2 regions of the Streptomyces sp. NPDC002476 genome follow, and region 1 is predicted to be linked to the other one. Evidence: riboswitches for the same ligand, from Rfam matches in the RefSeq annotation. Region 1 holds a riboswitch; the other holds the start of a gene.
What was found. A riboswitch is a leader RNA that binds a small molecule or an ion and turns the genes downstream of it on or off. The one in region 1 is predicted to bind cobalamin.
Positions count from the first base shown of each region.

Region 1 (7,446 bases):
CGGCGGCGGCCGGAGACGTCCGGCATCTCGCTGCGCGGTGCCGACAACCTCGTCCACTTCACCCGCGAGGCCCGCAAGGCGTTGCTCGGTGAGCCGGACGCCCCCCTCGGTCCGCCCGCTCACCGCGGCAGGCGCTGGGCGCGGGCCCGTCGACTCACGGTCGCGGGCCCGTCGGCTCACGGTGGTGGGCCCTTCAGCTCGCGGCCGCGTGCTCGTCGGCCGTGGTCCCGATCCTGGCGGTCCTGCTGACCCACTGGGAGAGGGTGAGCTGCGTGGCCCCGGCCGAGTGTGCCCGAACGCGTCGGCAGGGTGCGCCCCGGCGCTGCCCGGCCCCGCCATCGGTGCCCGTCCCCTGGTTGCGGACGGCGCGGTCGGCCAGCGCGTCGCGGAGGAGCAGCAGGTGTGCGGGCGGAGCGCGGAAGTCGTCCCTGGCCCGGTGCGTGAGGGGGGTCGCCGCGTGGCCGTGGCCGCCCGCCGTGACTGCCGTCTCGGGCGCGGGGACCTTGGGGGCGGGCGCCTCGGCAGGTCGTTCGTCGATCGTGCTGCGCTTCTTGGTTGCAGTGGACATGGGAGGGGGTCCTTCCTGTGCTGCGGCGCCGGTCGCGCGGCCGTCGTGGCAGTGGTCCGGGCGCGGGAATCGCGCATGGGAGTCGTGGTGGAGGGGTGGTTGATCACCGGGCGCGGGCGACGGTTCCGGGAGACGCCTCCCGATGGCCGTGCGTTCTGCGGACGGTGTCGGAGGCAGGCCCTGGTCGCTGTGGGTCCGCAGGTCGGATACCCCGGAACCGAGGAGTGACACTCCGTACGCGGTGCGCCGCCCGGACGAGCGGACGCGATCGGTGGTGTCCGACGACGGAGCCGCCCGACCGGTCGGGACGGGCTGGGCGCCCATCGGGGTCGCCTCGACCGCCGGGCCGGTGGAGCGGCCGACGGGAGCGGATCCCGTGCCGGTGAAGCGGCGTACGACAGTGGATGCCGGGCCGGTGACGCCGGTCGCGTCATCCGTTTCGTACCGCTCGGCCGGGCCCTGGGCTTCGATCATGGCGACACCTCCGTTCGCCATCCCACTGTCGCCCGGAGAAGGCCCCTCGCGCGTCGTCCCGCCGCAGCGATTCCGACTACCACGGCTGCGGTATCCGGTCCCCCCGCCTACCACCGGCCCGAACGGCCCGGCGGCAGGGCATCACGCCGATGTCCGCGCCCGGGTCCACGGCCTCTCCCGTGCCCGGCCCCCACACTCCCGGAAGTGCGACTACGACTGCATGGACGGCTGCGAAGGCCCCGGTTCCGTCGTGGGACTCACCAGGCCGCACTGGTACGCGATGACGACGAGCTGGGCCCGGTCCCGGGCCGCCAGCTTGGTCATGGCCCGGTTGACATGGGTCTTGGCGGTCAACGGGCTGACGAACAGGTGCGCCGCGATCTCGTCGTTCGACAGCCCCAGTGCCACCAGCCCCACGACGTCGCGTTCCCGGCGCGTCAGGCACTCCAGCCGCTCGTGCACGCCCGCCGGGCACGGATCCGGCTGGGCGAGGAAGCGCCCGATCAGCGCACGCGTCGCCGACGGGGACAGCAGGGCCTCGCCCGCGGCGATCGTACGGACGGCGTCGAGCAGTTCCTCGGGCCGGGCGCCCTTGCCGAGAAAGCCGCTCGCACCGGCGCGCAGCGCCTCGGCCACGTGCTCGTCGTCCTCGAAGGTGGTGAGGATGAGCACCTTCACCTCGGTGAGGTTGTCGGACTCGCTGATCAGCCGTGTGGCTTCGAGACCGTCCATCTCCGGCATGCGGATGTCCATCAGGACCACGTCGGGGCTCTGCGCACGGGCCAGGTCCAGTGCCTCCTGCCCGTTGGACGCCTCCCCCACCGTCTCCATGTCGTCCGTGGAGTCGAACAGCATCCTGAACGTGCCCCGCAGCAGGGCCTGGTCATCGACAAGCAGCACGCGGATCGTCATGCCCGTCCCTTCTCTGTGGTTCGCCCATGACCGGGCCGGGGCGCAGCGGCAGCTCGGCCGTCACGGTGAAGCCGCCCTCCGGGCGGGCACCCGCGTACAGCCGCCCACCGACCGTGGAGGCGCGCTCGCGCATCCCGATGAGCCCGTGGCCCGTCCCCGGACGGGCCGGGTCGGCTCCGGTCCGGCCGTCGTTCTCGACGGTGATCGTCAGCCGCTCGGGGCGGTAGTGCAGGAACAACCGGGCGTGGTCGGCCCCCGCGTGCTTGTGCACGTTGGTCAGGGCCTCCTGCACGATGCGGTAGGCGGCCAGGTCGACCGCCGGAGCGAGCGGTTCGGCGACGCCGTGCCAGCTGTGGCTCACGTTCAGTCCGGCTCGCTCGAACGATGCCAGGAGCGCCGGTACGCGGGCCAGGCCGGGCATCGGGTCGCGGGGCGTCACCGGGTCGCCGGACTGCCGCAGCAGCCCCACGGTCACGCGCAGTTCGTCGAGCGCGGAGCGGCTGGTGTCCCGGATGTGCTCCAGTGCGGCCAGGATCTGCTCCGGCCGCCGTTCCACGAGGTGGACCGCCACGCCCGCCTGGGCGTTGATGAGGGCGATGTGGTGGGCGACGATGTCGTGCAGTTCGCGCGCGATCCGCACCCGCTCGGCCGCCACCCGCTGCTGCGCCTCCTGCTCGCGCGTGCGCTCCGCGTGTTCCGCCCGTTCCTCCACCGCGGCCACATAGGCGCGGCGCGAGCGCACCCCGTCACCGATGGCTGCGGGCAGCACCGTCCACGCCAGCATCGCCGCGTTGTCCGGGGCCAGCCAGGAACGCGGATCCCATAGCACGGCGACGCCCACCAGGATGGCGACCGACGACACCGCCGAGATCCAGGTCACTCGCCGGTCGGTGCGCGCGGCGACGGTGTAGACCGACACCAGGACGGGGCTGATGACCAGCGGACTCTCCCGGAATCCCAGCAGCTGGAAGGCCACCCCGCAGCCGACCGCCACGGCCAGTACACCGACCGGGTGACGGCGCCGCCACACCAGCGCGGTACAACCGGTGCCCGCCAGCACCACCGCCTGCCAGCGCAGGGAGAAATCGCGCTCGTGCGGCACGATCGAGGCGGCCACGACGGACAGGACGAACAGCACGACCAGGACCAGTGCGTCCATCACACCGAACCGGGACCGTTCCCCCCTTCTCCGACCACTGCTCACCGCCATGGCACCACCGTAGGGTCGACGACCGCATCGGGCATCGTCACGCGGGACGGGCCCCGCGGCCTCCCCCGTCCGTCCCCCCGCCCCCGGCCGCCGTCCCCGGGACCCGTGTCCGCCCACGCCCCGGGCCTCCGACGCGCGGTTGCCGCCCGTACGCCGGACCGCCGCCCGGCGCCCCGGCCGAGGCGCCGGGCCCGTCGTCACGATCGCCCGGCCGGAGGCCCCGACGACTCCATTCGGCCGACGCCCGACCGGCATGACGACGGCCGACCGACGTGACGACGGACGGCGGGGGTCCCTGGGCCCGACCGCCCGTCACGCCCCGCGTCGGCCACTCCCCCGCGGGCCGTCGGTCCCTTCCGCACCGCTTCCTGTCGGTTCAGACGCCCTTCGCCGGCGCGACCCGGCCCGCCCACGGCGACAGTTCGGCCGTCAGCCAGCGGAAGACCTGGGGCACCTGGCGCTTCCACAGGCCAATGGTGTGCGGCCCGGTCACCCGGGCCACCACCACCCGTGTCGGGGCTGCCGCCGCGCGCCGCAGCGCGAGGCCGTCACGGTAGCCGTCTTCGCGTCCGCCCGAGAGATACAGCGCGACGCGCGGAGGGGTGGTCGCATGGCGCAGGATCCACAGCGGGTTGTTGGCCCGCCGCAGCTCCGGGGCGCGGGCCGTGAGGGAGACCCGTTCGGCGGCCGGGTCGTTGTAGCCGGACAGGCCCACCGCGGCCCGGTACCGGTCGGGGTGGGCGAGTGCCATCTTCACGGCGCAGTGCGCCCCGGCCGAGTAACCGGCCACCGCCCACCCCTTCGCGCCGCTCCGTGCGCGGAAGGTGTCGATCACCATCTGCCGGACGTCCACGCTGAGCCATGACTCGGCGTCCACGACGCCCGGCACATTGGCGCATCCGGTGTCCTGACCGGCCAGCAGATTGGTGCGGGGTGCGACGAGAATGAACGGGGCGATCTCGCCGCTCCGCATCCGGGCCTCCAGCTGCGACTGCACCCGCAGGCTGCTGAACCACGCCTTCGCCGAACCGGGGAAGCCGCCGAGGAGTTCGACCACGGGGAACCTCCGGTGCCGGAAGGCCGGCTGGTCGTACTGCGGCGGCAGCCATACGTACACCTCGCCGCGCACCCCCGACACCCGCCCGCGCAGTTGGGTGACGCGGACGTTCCGTCCCATCCGGGCGTCGTGCACCGGGTCGAACTCCTGGACGACCTTCGGCTCGTTCGCCAGGTCCTTGTGACTTCCGAGTCCGTCGCGTCCGAGGTCCGGGGCGGCGACGACATGGTGTCCGGTGCCGAGCAGATCGGCCCAGTTGTCGTACAGACCATTGGTGTTGTTGACCACCACGAAGACACTCAGCACGGCCGCCCCCTGCGCGAGGACGACCATCGCGAGACGGCTCGCGCCTCGCACCACGGCGGGACCCCGTACCCGCCCCCACAGCAACAGGGGAAGCAGCACACTGACGATGGCCAGCGCGATCGTGGCCAGGAAGAAGGGTGTCCCCGTCAGGCTCATCACGCCAGTGAGGATGTCGCACACAGCACGATGGTTTACCCTCTTTTCCACCTCTTTACGTCGGACGCGAGGCACCGGGAACCTCGTGTTGACGCCGGTCACTCCCGTGCCTTCGGCGACCGGCACCCCCGCGCCTTCGACGCCGGTCGCTCCCGGCCTCCCGCATCACGCGCCCCGGCCGCGCCGGGAAGGGGCGGGAACGGCCGGGAGACGGGCCCCGGTTCCCCGGCGTGCGATCACTCACATGGGCGCCCTCTGTGCGCCGACCTCGGACAAACGTAATATCGGCAGGTCATCGCCGCGACGGGAGACAGGAAGCCGGTGCGAATCCGGCACGGTCCCGCCACTGTGACCGGGGAGTGCAACCCTTCGACATGCCACCGCGCGCCGCGCGGGAAGGCGGGGGGAACGTCGATCCGGGAGTCAGGACACTGGCCTGTCGCGGGCCCGTTTTGAGGAGCGCGGACTCCCCAGGAGGCTCTACGTGTATTTCGGCATACCCCGCCGCCGCCCCTGCTCTCCCCCTGCCCGCACCCGGCGCACCCGGCGCGCCCCGCGCGTCGTCGCCGGGGTCATGGCCCTGGCCACCGCCCTGCCGGCCGCCGGCTGCGGCACCGCCGACGACTCCCCCGGGAAACCGAAGGCCGGTGCGTCAACGGTCGAGGGCTTCCCGGTCACCGTCGACAACTGCGGTGTGAGAACGACGTACGACAAACCGCCCTCGCGCGTGGTCACCATCCATCAGCACCCCGCGGAACTGCTGCTCGCCCTGGGGCTGAAGGACCGCATGGCCGGTACCGCCTTCCCGGACTCGGCCGTTCTGCCCGAGCTGCGGAAGGACTTCGCGGCCGTACCCGAACTGGCGAAGCGGGAGCCTTCCTTCGAAACCGTCCTGGACGCGGAGCCGGACTTCGTCTACGGCGGCTACGGCAGCGCGTTCGCCGAGAACGAGGGCCGGTCGCGCAAGGCGTTCGCCGAGGCGGGCATCGACACCTACCTCAACCGGGAGTACTGCGGCAAGAAGCGGGTGACGATGCGGGACACCTACGACGAGATCCGCACCATCGGCGACGTCTTCGGCGTCCCGGACCGCGCCTCCGCGCTGGTGGCCGATCTGAGGGGGCGCGTCGACAAGGCCGTCTCGGCCGTGGGGAAGAGGCCCGACGTGCCCGTCTTCGTCTACGACAGCGGCGAGAAGACCGCCTTCACCGCGGGCGGCAAGGGGCTGGGCAACGACCTGATCGACCTGGCGGGCGGCCGGAACGTCTTCGCGGGCCTCGACGACGTCTTCGGGGACGTCTCCTGGGAACAGGTCGTGGCCCGCAAGCCCGAGGCCGTGATGGTCTACGACTACGCGGGCTCCGGCAGCGTCGAGCAGAAGAAGCGGTTCCTGCTCTCGCAGCCCGCCCTCGCCGACGTCCCGGCCATCAGGAACAAGCGGTTCGTGGTCCTGCCGCTGACCGCGACCCTCGTCGGCATCCGGTCGGCGTACGCGGTCGACGGCCTGGCGCGCGGTCTGCATCCCGAGAGCTTCCGGTGACGGGAACGGGGACGGGAACGGGAACGCCCGTGAAGGCCGCCCCGCCCGACGGGACGACCGAGGGGACGGCCGGCGGAGCGAGGGCGTGGCTCCCGCGCCGCGGCGGCCGGTCGGGGCGCGTACCCCTCCCCTTCGCGCTGACCGTCCTCGCGCTGCTGCTGGTGGTCTCCGCCACTGCCGGCCTGGCCATCGGCTCGGTGCACGTGCCGCCCGGCCAGGTGTGGGGCATCGTGACGCACGCGCTGGGCGCCGACTGGCAGGAGCCGTCCTGGACCCGCGCCCGGGAGACGATCGTCCTGGACGTGCGGGCACCGCGGGTGCTGCTCGGTGCCGTGACCGGCGCCGGGCTGGCCGTGGTGGGCACCGCCATGCAGGCCCTCATCCGCAACCCGCTGGCCGAGCCGTACCTGCTGGGCGTGTCCTCCGGCGCGTCGCTGGGCGCGGTCTCGGTGATCGTGCTCGGCGTGGGCGTGCTCGGGCCCGTCTCGCTGCCGGCCGCCGCGTTCGCCGGCGCCCTCGGCGCGCTGCTGGTGGTGTACGCGACCGCGCGCACCGGCGGACGCATCACCTCGGTACGGCTCGTGCTGTCCGGTGTGGCGACGGCGTCGGTGCTCACCGCGGTGACGGACCTGTTGCTGCTCACCACCGGCCGGGGCCACGAGGCCCGTGCCGTCCTCGCCTGGACCCTCGGCGGCCTCGGCGGCGTCGGCTGGGACACGCTCTGGCTGCCGGGTGGCGCCCTGCTGCTCGGCATCGCCGTCCTGCTGGTCCAGGCACGGAACCTGAACCTGCTGCTGGCGGGCGAGGAGTCCGCGGGCACGATGGGACTCGACGTGGCCCGGTTCCGGGCCCGCATGTTCGTCCTGCTGTCCCTGGTCACCGGCGTCCTGGTCGCGGCGACCGGGCCGATCGGCTTCGTCGGGCTGATGCTGCCGCACACCGTGCGGCTCGTCGTCGGCGGCGACCACCGTCGCGTCCTGCCGACGGCCGCCCTCGGCGGAGCCGTCTTCCTGATCTGGGCCGACATCGCCGCCCGCACGGTCGCGGCGCCCTTGGAACTTCCCGTCGGGGTGCTCACGGCGCTGTGCGGAGGCCCCTTCTTTCTCTGGCTCATGCGCCGTGACGCCCGGCGGAACGACGAACGGGGAGCGGCATGAGCGACGCGGCCGAACGCGCCGTCGGTGGCGGCGCCGCCCTGTCCGTCGACGGGGTCACTCTGTCCG
Region 1 covers NZ_JBIARH010000048.1:1,855-9,300, forward strand. Annotated here, with positions in the region: gene ACFYXM_RS32680 (hypothetical protein) at 194-568, opposite strand; gene ACFYXM_RS32685 (response regulator) at 1,253-1,954, opposite strand; gene ACFYXM_RS32690 (sensor histidine kinase) at 1,926-3,113, opposite strand; gene ACFYXM_RS32695 (alpha/beta hydrolase) at 3,541-4,683, opposite strand; cobalamin riboswitch at 4,956-5,138, shown strand; gene ACFYXM_RS32700 (ABC transporter substrate-binding protein) at 5,258-6,223, shown strand; gene ACFYXM_RS32705 (FecCD family ABC transporter permease) at 6,253-7,380, shown strand; gene ACFYXM_RS32710 (ABC transporter ATP-binding protein) at 7,377-7,446, shown strand, end outside.

Region 2 (7,446 bases), on a different contig from region 1:
GGCGCGCCGGAGGCGCGGGCGGCGAGCAGGTCCGTGTCGGCGGTCGACAGCAACAGCACGGTGCTCGTGGGGGCGTTCATACGCGTGCTCCAGGTACTCCGGGGGCGATGAAGGGAAGTCCGGACGGCGCGCCCGACTCGATGAGCCGGAGCAGCGCGCCGGTGTCGGCGTGTTCTTCGATCAGGTCGCCGAGGCGGTCGAGCTGTTCCTCGCGCAGCTCGGCGAAACGGGTGTCCGGGGAGGGGACGAAACGCCGGCCCGCGGCGCGCGCCACCTCGGTCAGGAAACGGCGGCGGAACACGTCGCTCTCCAGCGAGCCGTGCCAGTGGGTGCCCCACACGGCTCCGGCCCGGCAGCCGTCCAGGGCGCGGCCCCGGCCGTCGGTGAAGAACGGCTCGCCGCCGCGCACGTCGGCGACGCCGTGGTGGATCTCGTAGCCCTCGACCGGCGCGCCGAACGCCTCCCCGACGGGCCGGGCCAGGGTCTTCTCGCGGTCGAACCGGACACGCAGCGGCAGCAGCCCGAGCCCGTCGACGTGCCCGGCCCGGGATTCGACCTCGTCCTCGATGTGCTCGCCGAGGACCTGGTAGCCGCCGCAGATGCCGAGCACCGGCCGGCCCTCGGCGGCACGCCGGGCCAGGGCGTCGGCGAGCCCGCGCTCGCGCAGCCAGGCCAGCGCCCCGACCGTGCCCCGGGTGCCGGGCACGACGACGAGGTCGGCGTCGGCGAACTCCTCGGCGCGGTCCACGAAGCGGACGACGACGCCCGGTTCGGCGGCCAGCGCGTCCACGTCGGTGAAGTTCGACATCAGGGGCACGGCGCACACCGCGACCCGCAGTACGTCCTCGCCGTGCGGCGGCGCGATCACCGACTCGCGCACGGCGCCGCGCAGCGAGACCCGGAGCCCGTCCTCCTCGTCGATGCCGAGGCCGTGCGCGAAGGGCAGCACCCCGTAGGTCGGGCGGCCGGTGATCTCGCGCAGCATCTCCAGGCCCGGCTCCAGCAGCGACACGTCGCCGCGGAACTTGTTCACGAGATAGCCCGCGACCAGCGCCTGGTCCTCGGCGCAGAGCAGCGCCGTCGTACCGAAGAACGACGCGAAGACGCCGCCCCGGTCGATGTCCCCGACCACCACCACCGGGAAGCGCGCCGCCCGGGCGATGCCCATGTTCACGATGTCCGTGCGCCGCAGATTGATCTCGGCCGGGCTTCCGGCCCCCTCGCAGATCACCGCGTCGTACGTGCTCCGCAGCCGCTCCAGGCAGTCCACGACCGTGCCGAGCAGGGCCTCCTGCCGTCCGCCGTGGTAACCGCGCGCGCTCATCTCGCCCACCGGCCTGCCCATCAGGACGACCTGGCTGGAGCGGTCCCCGCCGGGCTTGAGCAGCACCGGGTTCATCAGCGCGGACGGCTCCACCCGGGCGGCCGCGGCCTGCATGGCCTGGGCACGGCCGATCTCGGCGCCCTCCCGGGTGACGTAGGAGTTCAGCGACATGTTCTGCGCCTTGAAGGGCGCCACCTTCACGCCCCGGCGCGCGAGCCAGCGGCAGATGCCCGCCGTGACGACGCTCTTGCCCGCGTCCGAGGTGGTCCCGGCGACCAGGAGTCCGCCGCTCATGTCCGTCTCCGTCCTGCGCTCGGGCCTTTCGCGGTCAGGAGCCGCGCGGCCCCCGCGGCGGCGCCGCCCATGCCCGCGGGCCGCGCGCCCGTGATCCGTCCCCGTCCCGTGCCCCGTACGTCCGCGAGCCGTCGCGCGGCGAGACCCGCGCCCAGCCGCGTGGCCACGCACACACCGAGGGCCAGCAGGCCCACCCGGCGCGAGAGCCGCACCGCGCGCTCGATGTCCGCGGTCTCCACCGCCCGGCCCGTCTCCCCGTTCAGCACCGGGCGGTGCTCCACCCGGCCCCCGTACGCCAGCGTTCCGCCCAGGCGCACGCCCAGCGCGCCCGCGAACGACGCCTCCACCGGGCCCGCGTTGGGGCTCGGGTGCTTCGCCGCGTCGGCCCGCCAGGCCCGTACCGCCTCGCGCGGCCGTCCGCCGGCGACCACGGCGAGCACGGCGGTCAGCCGGGCGCCCGGCCATCCCGCGAGGTCGTCGAGGCGGGCCGAGGCCCAGCCGTAGCGCCGGTGGCGGGGCGACTTGTGGCCGACCATCGCGTCCAGGGTGTTGACCGCGCGGAAGCCGACGAGGCCGGGCACACCGGCCAGCGCCCCCCACACCAGGGCGCCCACCACGGCGTCCGAGGTGTTCTCGGCCACGGACTCCACCACGGCGCGGGCGATCTGCGGCCCGTCCAGGGAGTGCGGGTCGCGTCCGCACAGATGCGGCAGGCGTTCCCGGGCCACCGCGACGTCCCCGACGGCCAGGGCGCCGCCGACGGCCCGTGCCTCCCGCCCCAGCGAGGTGCCGCCGACCACGGACCAGGTGGCGGCCGCGGTCAGCGCGACGGAGGCGGCGGGGTGACGGCGTGCGGCACGGCTGAGCAGCGCCGCACCGCCCACGGCGCCTCCGGCGCAGACGAGGGTGTGCAGCGCGCCCCACCCGCGGTGGTCGCGCCACAGACGGCGTTCGACGCCCGCCGCGGCCTGCCCGAAGGCGGCGACCGGGTGCCCCCTGCGGGGGTCACCGAGCAGCAGATCGCCGATCAGACCGGCCGTGGCGCCGTACGCGAATACGCGATCGGCACGCATGGCTCAGCCGGCCGTCGTGCCTCGGAGGACCTTCGTACGGGCGGCTCTCGGCGAGAGCGCCGGGGCAAGGGACGCACGGCTGCCAGGCATGGCGAAATGTCCTCACTCAGGGTCCGCGCCCTGGTTCGACGTGACCGGCGACGAGAGTCTCCTGGCTCCCGGATCCGCGATTCCCCCGGCCTTCCAGCCCGCTCGCGCGCGCCGTGACTTCCCGGTGTGGGGGACCGCTCCCCGGTGACAGTGGCGGGACCGCGCCGGATTCGCACCGGCTTCCTCTGCTGTCGCCGTAAATGGCTCCGGCAGTCCACCACGCTCTGCGAACGCCCGTCAACCCGCCGTTGACCTGCGGCGGGGCAGTGTGCTGAGGCCCACATCGGGACGGGGACACGTCGACGGGCCGGACACGCGAGGTGCGTCCGGCCCGTCGGGGCTGCGAAAAGGAGGTGCGAGGGGAAGGGCTCAGGCGACGATCAGATAGATCCCGTACGCGACCGCCGCCGCGCACAGCACGAAGCAGACGTACGCGCCCGCGCGCGCCAGTACCCGTGAGCCGCCGGAGCCGCCCTGGGCCGCCGCCTCGGGCTGCTTGGCGAGACCGACGATGCCGAGGGTGAAGACGCCCACCAGCGCGACGGTGACGACGAGGGAGACACCGAAGACGGAGCCGAGGGCTGCCCAGTCGATTTTCATGCTGCTTCCTTAGACGGTCTGCGGACGGTCCGCGTGACCGGTCCGGTGCCGGTCACGGCACTTTCGAAACACGCCCTAGACGGCGGCGGGACGCGCCGGGTCCTGGGCGGCGGCGGCCGCGGCGGCGGGCGTGGCCGGGATGATGGTCATGAGGTCCTGCGCTGCGGCGGTGGGCGGCGGGCTGACGGCGGCGATGGCCGTGGTGACGACGCCCGCGGGTTCGACGGCGCTCTCCGAGGGCGCGACGTCCCCGTGGCCGACCGGCTTGCGGCGCGAGATCAGCCAGATCGAGCCGGAGCCCACGACCAGCAGCGCCGCGACCACGACGACGCCCCAGGTGCCCTGCTTGGTCAGGAGCTCGGCGCCCGCGCCGACCAGGCCCGCGGCCGGCAGGGTCAGGCCCCACGCGACGAACATCCGGGTGGCGGTGGACCAGCGGACCACGCCGCCCCGGCGGCCGAGGCCCGCGCCCATCACGGCGCCGGAGCAGGACTGGGTGGTGGACAGGGAGAAACCGAGGTGCGAGGAGGCGAGGATGACCGTGGCCGCGCTGGTCTGGGCGGCGAAGCCCTGCGGCGGCCTGAGGTCGGTGAGGCCGCTGCCCATGGTGCGGATGATGCGCCAGCCGCCCAGGTAGGTGCCGAGCGCGATGGCCGTACCGGCGGAGACGATGACCCAGACCGGCGGGTTGGCGCCGGGGTGCAGCACACCACTGGTGACCAGGGCCAGGGTGATGATGCCCATGGTCTTCTGCGCGTCGTTGGTGCCGTGGGCGAGGGAGACCAGTCCGGCCGAGGCGATCTGACCGGCGCGGTAGCCCTTGGCGGTGGCCTTCTCCTGGGCCTCGTCACGGATCTTCCCGCCGATCCGGTACGTCAGCCGCGTGGCCAGCAGCGCGGCGAACCCGGCGACGATCGGGGCGGCGACCGCGGGGATCAGCACCTTGGTGACGACCGTGCCGCCGTTGACCGAGGACCAGCCGGCCGACATGACCGCGGCGCCGATCAGGCCGCCGAACAGGGCGTGCGAGGAGCTGGACGGCAGTCCGACCAGCCAGGTCAGCAGATTCCACAGGATGGCGCCGACGAGTGCCGCGAAGATGACCTCCGTGCGCAGCCCGTCCTCATTGATGATCCCGCCGGAGATCGTCTTGGCGACCTCCACGGACAGGAACGCGCCGACGAGGTTGAGAACGGCGGACATGGCCACCGCGGTCTTCGGTCTGAGTGCGCCGGTCGAGATGGTGGTGGCCATCGCGTTGGCGGTGTCATGGAAACCGTTCGTGAAATCGAACACTAGAGCTGTCACGATCACAATCGCGAGAAGCAGCGTGATGTGTTCCATTTACCCAGGCAATCGTTCGACGTCATTGGCAGGTTGACGGTAGGCAACCTTGGTGAACGGGAGATGAACTGAGCGGGGCTTCATGGTGTCCCTGGGGGCGCTTCGGGGCGGTTCGCGGCCATGGTGCCCGCCGCCCGCGCCCCGTCGTCACTCTTCGTGGTTCCTTCGGTCGGTCGTGTATACGTACGCCCGGCGGGCTGACAGGATCACGGTCATGAGCGATCAGCGACGGGACGTGAGCGATCAGCGACAAGGTGCGATCGAACAAGCCTGGGCCGATCTCGTCACCACCGCCCGCAGGACGGCGGCGGACGGCCTGGTCGTCGGCACCTCGGGCAACGTGTCGGCCCGGGTCGGCGACACGATCCTGGTCACCCCGAGCGGCGTGCCCTACGACCGGCTCGGCCGGCAGGACGTGGTCGGTGTCGATCCGGAAGGAAACCAGGTCCTCGGCGTACTGACCCCCACCAGCGAACTCCCGCTCCACCTCGCGGTCTACCGGAACACCGACGCGGCGGCCGTCGTGCACACCCACGCGGTGCACGCCACGGCGGTCTCCACCCTGGTCCCCGAGGTCCCGTCGATCCACTACGCCGCCGCCATGCTCGGGGGACCGGTGCGGGTGGCGGCCTACGCGCGCTACGGGACCGAGGAACTGGCCGCGAACATGCTGGACGCCCTGCGCGACCGCACCGGCTGCCTGCTCCGCAACCACGGCACCGTCACCCACGGAGCCACCCTGGACGAGGCGTACGACCGGACCGCGCAGCTGGAATGGCTCTGCCGGCTCTGGCTCGCCGCCGTCTCCGTGCCCGGACTGTCCCCGGCCCTGCTCACCCCGGCCCAGTTGGACGACGTACGGGAGGCGCTGAAGGGATACGGGCAGACGCGCTGACCCCGCCGGGCCCGGCGAACGGCCCGTTCCGCCCCCGCCGAGCGGCCGTTTCCGCCTTCCGTTTCGCCTTCCGCTTCCGCCTTCCGCTTTCGTCTTCCGCCGCGCGCCCGACGGCGGCCCGTGCCGTCCCCCGCCGGGCGCCGGGCGAACCCGTCCGGGTGGCAGGGCGCGACCCGCCCCACCAGACTGGAACAGTGCGCCCGGCAACAGTCACGGCAGCGGCCGTCACCACGATCCTCGGCCTCGGTGCGGCAGCGGTCGCGGCCGGCCGGTACGCGGGCGACGCCGCCCTCAAGGCACCGTCCGGGCGGCCGCTGCCCGCCGACCGGGGACTGACCGTGCACGCCACGGCGGCCGGCCGGGTCACCCTGACTCGTTCCTTCACCTCCCTGCGGCCCGGGACGTACGGACTGGAGGGCGACGGCCTGCACGCCGTCGTCGGCCCGGTGGTCGAGCGCGCCCACCACGCCCCCGACACCGTCGTGCGCAGACTGGAACGCGTCGACCGGGGAAGCCTGGAGCCCGGCGCCGAGGTCCGGATCACACCCCAGCTGCACAGTGGGGACCCTTCCTCGGCGCTCGGCCTCGACCACGAGGACGTCGAGATCCCCGGCGAACTCGGGACGCTGCCCGCCTGGTTCGTGCCGGGCGCCCGCGACACCTGGGTCATCACCGTGCACGGCCTCGGCACCACCAGGGAACACCCCATGAACCTCATGGCGTTCCTGCACGACCTGCACCTGCCCGTCCTCGACCTTGCCTACCGCGGCGACCCCGGGGCCCCGCGCTCCCCGGACGGACTCGCCCACCTCGGCGAGTCCGAGTGGCGCGACCTGGACGCGGCGATCCGCTTCGCCGTCCGCTACGGCGCGGAGAACATCGTCCTGCACGGCTGGTCCACCGGCGCCTCGATGGCGCTGCACGCGGCCGTCGACTCCGCGCTGCGCGACCGGATCAGCGGCCTCGTGCTCGACTCCCCGGTACTGGACTGGGCCACCACGCTGCGCGCCCTGGCCACCGCCCGCGGCGTCCCGGCCGCCCTGCTGCCGCTCGCCGTCCGGGCCGCCCAGGGACAGGCCGGACTGCACGGCGCCCGCCTCCTGAGCGGCTCCCTCGCGTCGGACCTGCGCGCCCCGACACTGATCTTCCACGGCCCGGACGACACCCTGGCGCCCTGGCAGCCGTCCCGCGACCTCGCCGCCCGCCGACCGGAACTGATCGCGCTGCGCACCGTGCCGCAGGCTCCGCACGGGGCGATGTGGAACGCCGACCCCGATCACTACGAGGAGACCCTGCGGCGCTTCCTGACGCCCCTCATGTGACCCGATGCGCGGGATCGGGTGATTGGTTCCGGGCCCCGTCACCACCCCGTCCACCGGGAATCCGGGTTCCGTTTGGGCTTTCGGGCCGTCAGGGGCAAGACTGCTCTCCGTGACGTCCCGTACCCCGCGCGACTCCAGGCTCCGACTTGTCCGCCCGCGACCCCTCGCCACCGCTCGCAAGGCCGTGACCACCCGGCGCACCAGGCCGGCGCCCCGCCCCCCGGAGGGCACCCCGCCCCGGGCGGAACTGGCCCGCCAGGCGAGGGTCGTCCTCGCCGAAGCCGTACGGATCGCCCGCTGGGCGGCCGACGGTGCGCTCCCGGGCGCCCCGCCCCCGGCCGCCCAGGCGCTCGAAGGGGCCGCGGCGGCCCTGGAACTCTCCCCGGCCCAGGTGTGCTCCGGCTGGGACCGGGCCCGCCTCGCCGGTCTCGTGGAACTGCACGGCGGCACCGCGCGCCCCGGCTGGCGCCTGCGCGCCTGGGACCGCGACGACTCCGCCGTGCT
Region 2 covers NZ_JBIARH010000018.1:97,515-104,960, reverse strand. Annotated here, with positions in the region: gene cobN (cobaltochelatase subunit CobN) at 1-80, opposite strand, end outside; gene ACFYXM_RS21420 (cobyric acid synthase) at 77-1,618, opposite strand; gene ACFYXM_RS21415 (cobalamin biosynthesis protein) at 1,615-2,691, opposite strand; cobalamin riboswitch at 2,836-2,968, opposite strand; gene ACFYXM_RS21410 (hypothetical protein) at 3,151-3,381, opposite strand; gene ACFYXM_RS21405 (anion permease) at 3,457-4,725, opposite strand; gene ACFYXM_RS21400 (class II aldolase/adducin family protein) at 4,940-5,620, shown strand; gene ACFYXM_RS21395 (alpha/beta hydrolase) at 5,815-6,942, shown strand; gene ACFYXM_RS21390 (hypothetical protein) at 7,127-7,446, shown strand, end outside.
Region 2: another riboswitch for cobalamin. It lies ahead of ACFYXM_RS21415 (cobalamin biosynthesis protein); the one in region 1 lies ahead of ACFYXM_RS32700 (ABC transporter substrate-binding protein).